One region of the Rahnella inusitata genome, then DNA from elsewhere that is predicted to be linked to it. Evidence: predicted binding sites of a transcription regulator. Region 1 holds the regulator's gene; each other region holds the start of a gene.
What was found. The regulator CRP, encoded in region 1, controls carbon source genes, mostly activating them, when cyclic AMP is high. The targets are predictions, from matches to a motif close to ATGTGANNNNNNTCACAT.
Positions count from the first base shown of each region.

Region 2: the regulator CRP is predicted to act here: its motif matches at 2,052-2,069, upstream of mlc (sugar metabolism global transcriptional regulator Mlc).
Region 3: the regulator CRP is predicted to act here: its motif matches at 1,512-1,529, upstream of rhaB (rhamnulokinase).
Region 4: the regulator CRP is predicted to act here: its motif matches at 1,889-1,906, upstream of I2123_RS20105 (glycoside-pentoside-hexuronide (GPH):cation symporter).

Region 1 covers NZ_CP065024.1:730,611-734,021, reverse strand. The annotation lists gene I2123_RS03305 (LysR substrate-binding domain-containing protein) at 1-343, shown strand, start outside; gene I2123_RS03300 (OsmC family protein) at 345-752, opposite strand; gene crp (cAMP-activated global transcriptional regulator CRP) at 1,114-1,746, shown strand; gene I2123_RS03290 (YccS/YhfK family putative transporter) at 1,814-3,411, shown strand, end outside.
Region 2 covers NZ_CP065024.1:2,900,262-2,903,672, reverse strand. The annotation lists gene I2123_RS13515 (MFS transporter) at 1-892, opposite strand, end outside; gene I2123_RS13510 (LysR family transcriptional regulator) at 1,091-1,996, shown strand; gene mlc (sugar metabolism global transcriptional regulator Mlc) at 2,162-3,385, shown strand.
Region 3 covers NZ_CP065024.1:4,446,480-4,449,890, reverse strand. The annotation lists gene rhaB (rhamnulokinase) at 1-1,403, opposite strand, end outside; gene rhaS (HTH-type transcriptional activator RhaS) at 1,747-2,574, shown strand; gene rhaR (HTH-type transcriptional activator RhaR) at 2,657-3,411, shown strand, end outside.
Region 4 covers NZ_CP065024.1:4,292,634-4,296,044, reverse strand. The annotation lists gene I2123_RS20110 (glycoside hydrolase family 43 protein) at 1-323, opposite strand, end outside; gene I2123_RS20105 (glycoside-pentoside-hexuronide (GPH):cation symporter) at 316-1,752, opposite strand; gene aroP (aromatic amino acid transporter AroP) at 1,975-3,345, opposite strand.

The DNA of each region.
Region 1 (3,411 bases):
ATTACAGGATGCGCGCTGGGTGTTGCCGGAAACGGATATGGGGTACTACCAGCAGCTACAACTGGCGGACGGGTTTTATCAGGCGGGAAGTGAAACACCGGTGCGCACCGACTCGGTGGTGTGCGGGCTGAATATGGTGTTGCAGTCGGACTATCTGACCATCGTGGCGCGGGCGATGCGTGCGCCGTTCGGTTTGCAGGAGCAACTGTGTCTGCTCAATATCGACACCCTGCCACAGGCAGAATATTGCGTGCTCTATTCGCAAAAATCGCCGCTGACGTTTGCCGCGCGGCGATTTTTGGATTTACTGCGCAATCAGTGCCAGTCATATGACTGGACATGACTTATTCCGCTTCGATCACTTCAAAACTATGGGTAATCGTGGCCGCTTTGCCGAGCATCAGAGAAACAGAACAATATTTCTCGGCGGAGAGGCTGACGGCGCGCTCTACAATCTTATCGGTCAACGCTTTGCCGGTGACGATAAAATGCAGATTGATGTGCGTGAACAGACGCGGCGCTTCTTCGCGACGTTCTGACGTCAGTTTTACTTCACAATCGCGAACATCGTTACGGCCTTTTTGCAAAATCGACACCACGTCGATCGCGCTGCAGCCACCCGCTGACATCAGCAGCATTTCCATCGGGCTCGGGGCTTTATCGCCTGCATTGCCGTCCATCAAAACCTGATGCCCTGACGCTGATTCACCTAAAAACGTCAGACCTTCCACCCATTTTACGCGTGCGTGCATTTGCTTATCTCCCGGCGCTCTTAAGAATCAAATTTTCACCCCAGACTACCCTTTCACCTAAAAACTGGCAACGTAACCCGATCGCCATCATGCTGAAGCGAGACAACACAAGACAGCATTGCAAACCTGTGTTACAAACAAAGCCGAAACATACTTTCCAGCAAATTGCGGTGACGGTTTTCGCGGTTTAAGAACAGAACCCAAGGTGATAACGGCAATATACAGCCGGTTTCACTCCGACATCCGCTTGCAGCATTTCTGGAGAGCTATATGCTGAAAGGGCGCATTAATATTCAGACGCCGTACAGGGAACTCTGAGCCCTGTAATTTGGGCAGCGATAATAACAGAGGATAATAGCAAATGGTTCTCGGCAAGCCACAAACAGACCCGACTCTTGAATGGTTCCTGTCTCACTGTCATATACATAAGTATCCTTCTAAAAGTACGCTGATTCACCAAGGTGAAAAAGCCGAAACGCTTTACTACATCGTGAAAGGGTCGGTTGCCGTCCTGATTAAAGATGAAGAAGGCAAAGAGATGATACTTTCCTACCTTAACCAAGGTGACTTCATCGGCGAGCTGGGACTCTTCGAAGAAGGTCAGGAACGCAGTGCCTGGGTACGTGCTAAAACTGCCTGTGAAGTGGCTGAAATTTCTTATAAAAAATTCCGCCAGCTGATTCAGGTTAACCCGGACATTCTGATGCGCCTCTCCGCGCAGATGGCAAACCGTCTGCAAATGACGTCTGAGAAAGTCGGTAACCTTGCTTTCCTCGACGTAACGGGCCGTATCGCTCAAACCTTGCTGAATCTGGCCAAACAGCCAGATGCAATGACCCACCCGGACGGGATGCAGATTAAAATCACCCGCCAGGAAATCGGTCAGATCGTCGGTTGCTCTCGTGAAACCGTCGGCCGCATTCTTAAAATGCTGGAAGATCAGAGCCTGATCTCCGCACACGGTAAAACGATTGTCGTCTACGGCACACGTTAATCCCTCAAAAATTGGCGCGGCAGCTTACTGTCGCGCCTTTTTTATGGGCTAAGCTTCCGCTATGACGCTGTGGAGAAGGCTGTTTTATCACCCCGAAGTGAATTACGCACTGCGCCAGACGCTGGTGTTATGTTTGCCGGTCGGCCTGTGCTGGCTGTTCGGGAATCTGCAAATGGGCTTGCTGTTCTCCCTCTGCCCTGCCTGCTGTAACGTCGCCGGTCTTGATACGCCGCACAAACGCTTCTTCAAACGTCTCTTCATTGGTGGTTCGCTGTTTGCGATCAGCAGTATCTTGCTGCAACTGATGATGGAAAACTGGCACATCCCGCTGCCGCTCATCATGCTCTCGCTGGCTTTGCTGCTCGGCGTCACCGGTGAAATCAGCCCGCTGCATGCGCGACTGTTGCCCGGCGCACTGGTGGCGACCATCTTTACCCTGAGCATGGTCGGCGTCAGGCCGATGTGGCAGGCTCCCGCGCTGTTCGCTGCAGGCACTGCCTGGTATGGCCTGTTCAACTGGGCGTGGTTTCGCATCTCCAAAGAGCAGCCGATGCGCGAAACTCTCAGCCAGCTCTATCTGCAACTGGCTGATTATTTCGAAGCCAAATACAGCCTGCTGACGCAGCATATCGATCCGGAAACCGCCTTACCGCCGCTGCTTAAGCGTCAGCAGCAGGTCATCGATCTTATTGCCCTGCTCTATCAGCAGTTGCACATGCTGCCGCAGCACGGCCATCATCATCACCACAAGCGACTGTTCCAGCGTTTTCAGGTGGCGCTGGATTTGCAGGAGCACATCACGGTCAGTCTGCATCAGCCGGAAGAAGTACAAAAACTGGTGGAAGAAAGCCATGCCGAAGCGGTGATCCGCCGCAATGCGCAGGTGATTTCCGCCCGGCTGCGCGTCATTGCCGACGACATTCTTTATCACCGGCTGTCCGCGCGTTTCACGATGGCCAACGAATTGGCGGCGCTGGAAAAAATCGCCGCACGCAATCCGGAAAATCCGGTCGGCCAGTTCTGCTATTACCATTTCAGCCGCATTGCACGCCTGCTGCGCACCCAGCGCCCGCTGTACCGCCGTGATCTGATGAACTCTCAGCCGCGTCTGCCTTTCTGGCTGGCGCTGAAAAGTTATCTGTCTTTCAAATCTATCGCCCTGCGCAACGCAGCGCGGCTTGGCATTATTCTGGCGATCGGCAGCAGTCTTGGTTTGTTCTTCAATCTGCCGAAACCCTACTGGATTTTGCTTACCATCATGCTGGTAAGCCAGAACGGCTACAACGCCACCCGCGTGCGGATCCAGCACCGTGCGCTCGGCACGCTGGCCGGATTACTGATCGCCGCCGGATTGCTGAAACTTGAGCTGCCTGAGGGCATTACCTTGTTCTGCATGCTGGTGGTGACGCTGGTGTCGTACACGGTGCTGCGTAAAAACTACGGGCTGGCGATGGTCGGGATGACGGTCACGGCGGTCTACACGCTGCAACTGCTGGCGATGAACGGCGTACACTTTCTGGTGCCAAGGCTTATCGATACGCTTATCGGCTGCGCACTGGCCTTCGGCGGGACTATCTGGCTATGGCCGCAGTGGCAAAGCGGATTGTTGCGTCAAAATGCCCATCAGGCGCTGGCAACCTACCAGGATGCGATCCGCTTACTCCT
Region 2 (3,411 bases), 2.2 Mb from region 1:
GGCCATAGACGCCGGTCAGCACGCCCGCTTTCGGCGAACTGTAGGTGCCCATCAGATACACCACTGACAAAATCCCGACGATGGCCTGACTCATGTTGTAGGGCGTGCCGAGCAGGCGATAGCCGATGTAATTAAACATCGTCACGAAGCTGCCCATCAGCAGAAAACCTTCAACGAACAACAAAGGCAGGCCGCTGTCGCGCCAGTGCAGTTTAAAGTTAATGAGCAACTTGCGCGGTTTCAGCGAGCTGGCGCGGAAATGCCGGGAAGGCGGAAGGATTCGCCAGAACATAATGGCCGCCGCCAGCGCGAAGAGGCCGACTACCGCAATCGCGATGCGCCATGAGAAGAAATCGGTCAGCACGCCGCTGACCAGACGCCCGCTCATGCCGCCAATCGAGTTGCCGCTGATGTATAACCCCATCGAGAAGGCCACCACGCTCGGGTGAATTTCTTCGCTCAGATAGGTCATTGCCACCGCCGCAACGCCGCTGAGCGAAAGGCCAATCAGGGCGCGCATGACGAGAATGGCATCCCAGCTTTGCATAAAAGAACAGACCAGCGTACAGCCTGCCGCGAGAAGCAGCGCTACCACCATCACCGATTTCCGCCCGACCGCATCCGAAACCGGCCCGGTAAACAGCAGACCAATAGCCATCAGTCCGGTAGATAACGACAGCGAGAGGCTGCTGGTCGCCGGTGACACGCCGAAATCATGAGACAACACGGGCAGGATCGGCTGTACGCAGTACAGCAGCGCAAAGGTCGCGAGACCCGCTGAGAACAGGGCGAGTGTTACCCGGATAAACTGCGGTGTACCACGTTTGATAAAGGGCGATTTTGGATGAGTGCGGGCGACGGGGGTGTCAGGATTGAGTTCGTCGTCGTTGATCAGACTTTTGTCAAAGGGCGATCCGGATGGTGCAGCGGTATTCCGCTGGGTGGTTTTCACTGTAAATCCTTAACGAAGGTAATAATAAAAACTATTTGAAAATGTATGAAAATTTTAACAGTGGGCTTTATATTGTCTAATATATTAATTTCATGAAAACGATATTTATAAAATATCAATCGGAGTCACACCCGCGCCATGAGCCACATAGAACTGCGTCATCTGCGTTATTTTATTGCCGTCGCTGACGAGCTGCATTTCGGGCGGGCGGCGGAGCGGCTGCACATCTCTCAGCCGCCGCTGAGCCAACAAATACAGGCGCTGGAGGCGCACGTCGGTGCGGCGTTGTTTTATCGCAGTAACCGCACGGTTCGGCTGACGCAGGCGGGCGTGGCATTTCTGCACGAAGCGCGGCAAATTTTGCAGCGGGTAGAAGAAGCCTCAGAGCAGGCCGCGCGGATCCATCGCGGTGAGTCCGGCAATCTGACGCTCGGGCTGACCTCCTCGGCACCGTTTTTACGCCGGGTTTCGCGCACGCTGCACCGTTTCCGCTTAACCTATCCCGACGTGAATATTCGTATTGAACAGCTCAACAGCAAGCAGCAGATCGACCCGCTGCTGGAAGGCAAACTGGATCTGGGAATTATGCGCAACGGCGACCTTCCGCCGCAGCTGGCGCATCAGCTGATATGGTCGGAGCCGCTGATTGCCGTGGTACATAAAGACAATCCGCTAAATGATTTGGCCGCGGGTGAACTGACGTTCCAGCATCTGGCCGATCAGCCGTTCGTGTTTTTCTCCAAAGATGTCGGCACCTCGTTGTACGACGATATCCTCGACCAGCTGAAAGCACAGGGGATCACGCCGTATATCACACAGGAAGTGGGCGAGCCGCTGACCATTATCGGGCTGGTGGCAGCGGGGCTGGGCGTGTCGATTTTACCGGCGTCCTATCTGCGCATTCAGGTCGACGGCGTGAGGTATTTACGCTTCGGGGAAATGCAAGGCACCACAGAACTCTGGCTGGTGAATCACGCCGAAAGGCCGATGACGGCGGCGACCAGGGCGTTTATGGAACTGATGATGGAAGAGGACGGCGTTTGACATAAGATAAAAGCTGCTGTATTTCCAGTCAATTCCGAACGTGTTTTCGCGCAATGTGTGCACCAAATCACATAACGAATCAAATAGTTGACGACATATAGCAAAAACTCCACCATAAGCCTCTAATCTTTATTTTGAAGCGCGAAAATAACAGGAGTTCCTTGAGTGATCCCCGATGGGCAGCCCGGCCATATTGATCAAATCAAACAAACTAACGTCGGTGCTGTGTATCGCCTGATCGATCAGTTTGGTCCCATTTCGCGCATTGAGCTTTCCAAAAAAGCCCAGCTGGCACCTGCCAGTATCACCAAAATTGTCCGTGAACTGATTCAGGCGCACCTGGTGCTGGAAACGGAGTTTCAGGATCCCGGCAGCCGCGGGCGTCCGGCAATCGGTTTAGCGCTCGACACGCAAGCCTGGCACTATCTTTCTGCCCGCATCAGCCTCGGTTCTATCACGCTGGGGTTACGCGATCTGAGCAGTAAACTGGTGGTGGAAGAAGTGTTGCCACTGCCCGAAGAGGCTCCGCAGTCGCTGATGCAGCGCATCATCGTAGAAATCGATCAGTTCTTTATCCGCCATCAGCGCAAACTTGAACGCCTTACGGCCATCGCCATTACCCTGCCGGGGATGATCGACGCGCGGCGCGGCATCGTTCACCGTATGCCGTTTTATCACGATGTGTTCGATATGCCGCTCGGCGATACTCTTTCCGCCCATACGGGCTTGCCGGTATACGTGCAGCATGACATCAGCGCGTGGACGCTGGCGGAAGCCCTGTACGGCGCATCGCGCGGCTGCAAAAACGTGGTGCAAATTGTTATCGATCACAACGTCGGCGCGGGGGTTATTACCAGCGGACGCGTTTTGCACGCCGGCAGCAGCAGCGTGGTGGAAATCGGCCATACGCAGGTCGATCCTTATGGTAAACGCTGTTATTGCGGCAATCACGGCTGTCTGGAAACCGTCGCCAGTACCGACAGCATTCTGGAACTGGTGCGTCAGCGACTGACCGCTTCAGCCCCCGCGAGTTTATTGCACGGGGTATCGCTGACCATCGAAGCGGTGTGTGATGCGGCTAACCGTGGCGACCAGCTGGCGCGTGACGTCATCATCGGCGTGGGGCAGAGCGTCGGGCGGATGTTGGCGATCATGGTCAATCTGTTCAATCCTGAAAAAGTGCTGATCGGTTCGCCGCTTAATTTATCGCAGGATATTCTTCATCCGGCAATAATGTCTTGTATTCAACAGCAATCCCTTCCCGCATATAGCGAAAATATCAAACTCGAATCCACGCAATTTTATAATCAGGGGACTATGCCTGGCGCGGCATTAGTTAAAGACGCGCTGTACAGCGGGTCATTGCTGATAAAACTCTTACAAGGCTAAGTTTCTTATAACGTTAAAAACTGATT
Region 3 (3,411 bases), 990 kb from region 1:
AGATAATGGTGTTGCTCAAAGTTCATGGCGACGATGCGGCGAAATTCAGCGGTGTCTTTGACAGCGCTGAGCGCCATCAGCTGGCAGCCGATGTTGCCAAGCGTGGAGGCTTCCACCGGCCCGGCGCTGACGTTGACCTGACAGACATCGGCGCACAGCTGATTAAGGAACTGGTTCTGACTGCCGCCGCCGACAATGTGAATGTCTTCCAGCGGTGCGCCCTGTAAATCCGCCAGCTGCAGCGCAATTTTGCGATACAGCATGGCGAGGCTGTCGAAAATACAGCGCGCCAGTTCGGCCGGTGATTCCGGTACCGCTTCGCCCGCCTGATGACAGGCTTCGCGAATGGCGCTGACCATCGACGGCGGATTTATAAAGCGGTCTTCGTTCGGGTTGATAAGATAGGTAAACGGCGGGACGTTCTTCGCCAGCGTGATCAGCGAAGGTAAATCCTGAATGTTCAGTTCGCGGCAAACGCGTTGAAAAAGCCACAATCCCATGATGTTACGCAGCACGCGAAAACTGTCATTGATGCCGCCTTCATTCGTGACGTTATCGTGTAACGCACCCGCGTGATTGAACGCTTTCGGGCTCTCGATGCCCATCAACGACCAGGTGCCGGAGCTGAGGTAGGCGCTGTGCGAACTGGTGAGCGGTGCCGCAACGACGGCGCTGGCGGTGTCATGCGTGGCGACGCTGAAAACGGGCACGCTGCGCCCGCGCGGACTGTGCCAGAGGCCGGGAGAGTTGCCCGGCTGAGTGGGTTTTTGCAGCCAGCGGCGCGGTACGCCCGCCAGTTTCAACAGATCTTCATCCCAGTCGCCGGTGGTGATATTGAGCATTTGCGTGGTGCTGGCGTTAGTGAATTCCCAGTTGAGCTGGCCGGTGAGACGGAAGAGAAAATAGTCCGGGATCATCAGCAGATGTGCGGCTTTGCTTGCGATTTCAGGCTGTTGTTCCGTCAGCGCCCGCAGCTGATACAGCGTATTAAACGGCATAAACTGGATGCCGGTTTTCTGGTAAATAACATGGCGGCCAATCTGCTTTTCCATCCGCGCCATGACGCCGTCGGTGCGGCTGTCGCGATACGCCACGGCCGGACCCACCCGCTGACCCTGTTCATCGAGCAACACGAAATCCACGCCCCAGGTATCGATGCCTATACCGTCGAGCGGAATGCCTGAAGCGTCCAGACGGTTTAATCCTTCCAGAATGTGCTTCTCGAGATCATCCAGATCCCACGTATCCATGCCATCAGTGTGCGTCAGGTTATTCGGGAAACGGTGAATTTCTTTCAGCGTCAGCGTCGCCGCTGAATCAGGTTCCTGGCGGGTAAACGTGGCCAGCATGACGCGGCCGCTGGAAGCGCCGAGATCAATAGCGGCAAGATGGTGGGTTCTCATAGCAGCCATTCCTTATTGAATATGCTGCCCAGTGTAGGGGAGGCGTTTAAGGCTCACCTTCCGGTGATTGCCACTGGTTTTAGCGGGATGGCAGCATTAAAAAGGTAGATGCGAGGCAGATCACACTTCCGCTCAAAGCCCTGCCGGACAAGGCGATGAAAACGTCGGAAACACGCAAGCGGCCTGTGTGATCTTTGCCGCAGATCCGCAACACAGCGGGGTTAATCTTAAAAAAATGACTGTTTAAGCCGTTTTTAACGCCGTGGTTTGAAGGTATGAACGCCGGGCGCAGGGTAGGGTTGTTTCACGATGAATAATGAATCCCCCGAACCGGAGGCGATAAATGACGTTACTGAAGGGTGATGATTATTTTGCGGCACCTGAGCTGACTGTGACGGTCGAGCGACGTCTTCCGCAAAGCGTATTCCCGGAGCACTACCACGATTTCCACGAGATTATGCTGGTGGAAAGCGGCTCAGGCGTGCACATCTTTAATGACCATCCCTATACTCTGACCGCCGGCACTGTCTGTTTTGTGCGTGCCAGCGATCACCACTTGTTTGAAAACGTGGAGAATCTGCGCCTCACCAACGTGTTGTTCCGCTCACCTAAAGCATTCCGGTTTATCCAGGACGTCGGCCATTTTCTGCCACAGGAACACCATTATCAGTCGCAAATTCACTGGCAGCTCAGCCCGCATGTTCTGGCGCAGGTGCTGGAGTGCATCGCGCAGCTGGAAGCGCTGCCAGACAGCATTGAGATGGAACACATCGCCACGCGCGAAAGCTTGTTTTTACAGCTGCTGATCCTGCTGTATCAGGACTGTTTCCAGCCACAATTGCGAGACACCTCTGAAAACAAGGTCAATCAACTGTTGCAATGGCTCCAGTCACATTACAGTGAAGAAGTTAACTGGACTGAGGCCGCCGAACGTTTTTCTCTGGCGCTGCGCACCCTGCACCGACAGATGAAGCATTACACCGGTCTGACGCCGCAGCGCTATCTGAACCGTCTGCGCCTGCTTGAGGCGCGCCGCCGTTTACACCATAGCGATCAAAGTATTACCGATATTGCCTATGCCTGCGGGTTCAGTGACAGTAACCACTTTTCGACGCAGTTCCGTCGGGAATTTTCGGTGTCGCCAAAACTCATGCGTGACCAGTTACGTTAAGCGACACCTCTCGCGGCTCACGGCAATGCGTGCCTGAGTCGCCTCGTTTATCTTGTTGTCAAACGGGTTTGAGATTGCTGCTATGTCGCTGAAATTGAATAAAAATGACTTCTTTCTGACCGGCATGAACTCTGTCGTGGTGGCCGAACGCCATCCGCAGGCGGATTTCCCCAGTCACGATCATGATTTCGACGAGCTGGTCATTGTCTGGCGCGGCAACGGCGTACATATCTGGAACGACATTCCTTATCCCATCACCTGCGGCGACCTGTTTTATATCAACGCCAAAGATCGTCACAGCTACGAATCCGCCAATATGCTGGCACTGGATAACGTGCTGTACTGCCGCGAACGCTTCCGGCTGGCGGCTGACTGGGAGCAACTGCTGCCCGGTGAAGATACCCCACAAGGTCAGCGCTACTGGCGGCTGAGTACGCTCGGGATGTCGGTATTGAGAGATAAAGTCGATGAGCTGGCGAAAGAGTGCATGAAGTCTGAAGCACTGTCGGTACAGCTGAGCGAAGCCCTGCTGATGCAGCTTTCACTTTTGCTGCTGCGCTTTCGTCATCAGCCAGACAGCGGCGTACTGCCCGATGCCCATCAGCTGGATTTATTGCTCATGGCGCTGCGTGCGGGGATCGCCGAGCCTTTCCACCTGGAGACGTTTTGTCGCCAGCATAAGCTCAACCCCCGTGCTTTAAGGGCGCTGTTCAAGCAACACACCGGCATGAGCGTGACGCAGTATCTGCGGCAACTGCGGATTTGCCGGGCAATGAGTTTACTGCGCTACGGCAATATGACGATCAGTGATGTTGCGGCGGAGTGCGGCTTCGATGA
Region 4 (3,411 bases), 1.1 Mb from region 1:
TCACACACCAGCGTATACATGCGGTGCTGAAACAGTCCGTCCTTAATCTCCTGTGACGGCGCGGCAGCGTAGTAAATCACCCATTTCCCGTCGATGAAATGCAGTTCAGGTGCCCAGATAAGTGCGCTCATCGGGCCGCTGTCGGGTTTGCGCCAGACGATTTTTGCCGGTGCATCAGCAAGGCCGGTCAGCGTTTTTGAGCGGCGAATTTCCAGCCGGTCATATTCCGGCACCGAGGCGATAAAATAATAATGCCCATCGCTGTGCAGCCAGATATGCGGATCGGCACGTTGTTCGATGAGCGGGTTTGGGTAATTACTCATGTTTCAGCTCCTTGCTGTGAAGCGGGAGGGAGCCCGCGTCAGGTGCATTTTTCGTGTCGTGGTATTCATTCAGCTCGCGGTAATTGCGGCGGCGGATTTCCAGATCTGACTGGATGGTGCGCATCATTTCGCGGTCAACTTTTAGTAAACGAACAACGCCTGCGGTGATGAGATAGCCAACGCCGGGGATTACTGTGAATAACAATACTATCCCGTTGATGGCGTGATCACTCTGTCGCGCCGCGCCAGCGTCGTAGCCATAGCCTGAAAGCAGGAAGCCTACCATCGCCCCGGCCACAGCCAGGCCGCATTTGAGGAAGAACAGGTTACCGGAGAAGCTGATGCCGGTGATGCGTTTGCCGGTTTTCCATTCGCCGTAGTCATCCACATCTGCCATCAGCGACCAGTGCAGCGGAGAAGGCAACTGGTGCATGATATTCAGGACAAAGTAGGCGACCAGAATCAGCGTCGTGGCGTGCGGGTCGAGGAAATAGAAGCCGCAGGAGAAAATGGTCAGGATGATGTTGGCCCAGAAGAACACTTTCAGTTTGCAGAACTTGTCGGTCAGCGGTTTCGCCAGCGCGCTGCCGATCATCATGCCGACCACGCCGAGGCTGATAAACATGCTGGCAAACGAGGTGGATTTCTCCATCACCCAGGTGACGTAATACATCGTTGCAGCCATGCGGATAAAGCCCGGACACACATTGCAGAAGGTCAGCAGCAGAATGCGAACCCACTGGTCGTTTTTCCAGATGTCTTTCAGGTCAGATTTCAGCGCATGTTTAGACGGCACCGCAGGCTGGATACGTTCTTTCACGAAGCTGAAACAGAACAGGAACATGAACAGCGCGATGATCGCCATCACGCCCATCGACATCTGGTAGCCCTTGGCTTTGTCCGCACCGCCAAACCAGTCGGCCATTGGCAGAAGCGTCGAAGACAAGATCAGCGTCGCGATCCCCACCATAAAGAAGCGATAAGACTGGCAGGCCACGCGCTCGTGCGGATCGGCGGTGATGACGCCGCCCAGCGAGCAGTAAGGGATGTTAATTGCGGTATAGGTGAGTGACATCAGGAAGTAAGTCACAAAGGCATAGATAACCTTGCTGTTATAGGTCCATTCCGGTGTCGTGAACATCAGTACGCTGAACAGGACGTAGGGCACCGATATCCATAACAAGTAGGGACGAAAACGCCCCCAGCGGGTCGTGGTGCGGTCGGCAATCGCGCCCATGATCGGGTCAGTGACGGCGTCGATCACACGCACCGACAGCAGTAATACACCGACCAGCGCCGGGGCAAGGCCGAAAACGTCGGTATAAAAGTAATTAAGAAACAGCATGATGGCGCCGCCAATCATGTTGCATCCCGCGTCCCCCATGCCGTACGCCACTTTCTCTTTGAATGACAGCGCGCCTTCCTTCATGGATGTTCTCTCCGGCTATTGGTTAAAAGAGTGATGTTAAAAAACTGTTTGTTAGCCAAGAGTATTGGCGCGGGAGGGGCAGAGGAGTCAGGAGGTAAGAGTCATGAAGATGGACGTTTTAGTCATGCTGGGCAAAGTGTGACCCAGATAACAAAGCGCCCCGGCCTGGAAATCGGACCGGGGCGCTTAAGATTTTAAGCCTTTAACAACGCTGACTTAATTTCAGGCTTTCACGGATTTTCCGCTTTGCTGATTTTTGACCCAGTAACCGAGGCCCAGAATCACCAGCCAGACAGGGATCAGCCATACAGAAATGGCCATGCCCGGCGTGATCGCCATAATCACCAGGATCGCTGCCATGAACAGTAAGCAGATATAGTTACCCACCGGATACAGCAGCGCCTTGAACTTGGTTTCGATCCCTTCGCGACGCATCGCCTGGCGGAACTTGATGTGCGCAAGGCTTATCATCGCCCAGTTGATGACCAGTGCGGAAACCACCAGCGCCATCAGCAGACCGAAGGCTTCGCCCGGCATCAGATAGTTAATCAGTACGCACAGGGCCGTCGTGGCCGCAGAAACCATGATAGAAGCAACCGGCACGCCACGTTTGTCGACGTTCATCAGGGCTTTTGGTGCATTACCTTGCTGAGCCAGACCAAACAGCATACGGCTGTTGCAGTACACACAGCTGTTATAGACCGACAGTGCCGCAGTCAGGATCACCACGTTGAGGGCATTGGCGACCAGCGCATCACCCAGATCGTGGAAAATCAGGACGAACGGGCTGGTGTCCGGCCCTACGCGGGTCCACGGCATCAGGGAAAGCAAGACAGCCAGTGAGCCCACATAGAAAATCAGGATACGGTAAATAACCTGATTGGTGGCTTTAGGAATGCTTATCTCCGGGTTGTCGGCTTCTGCGGCGGTGATACCCACCAGCTCCAGACCCCCGAATGAGAACATGATGATAGCCATCATCATCACCAGCCCGGTCATACCATGAGGCAGGAAGCCACCTTGCTCCCAGAGGTTTCGCACTGTCGCCTGCGGACCGGCAGTATCGCTGAACAGCAACCAGCCACCGAACAGGATCATGGCCACTACCGCGACGACCTTGATGATCGCAAACCAGAACTCCATCTCACCAAAGACTTTAACGTTGGTCAGGTTGATAGCATTGATCAGCACGAAGAACACAGCCGCAGAAGCCCAGGTTGGGATCTCCGGATACCAGAATTGAATATATTTACCGACGGCGGTCAGCTCTGCCATCGCGACCAGCACGTACAGCACCCAGTAGTTCCAGCCAGAAGCAAAACCGGCAAACCCACCCCAGTATTTATAGGCGAAGTGGCTGAAAGAACCGGCGACCGGTTCTGCAACGACCATTTCACCGAGCTGGCGCATAATCAGGAATGCGATAAATCCGGCAATCGCGTAGCCAAGAATAATCCCCGGCCCCGCAGACTGAATAACGGAGGCGCTGCCCAGAAACAGGCCCGTTCCGACTGCCCCACCTAACGCGATCAACTGAATGTGGCGGTTTTTCAGACCGCGCTTCAGCTCATCGCCATGTTGTTGATCAACCATTTACCTGTCCTCTGTCATTGGGGCAAAACCCATAGCATTCTGCGTGTTAGAAAGAATGTAAGGCGA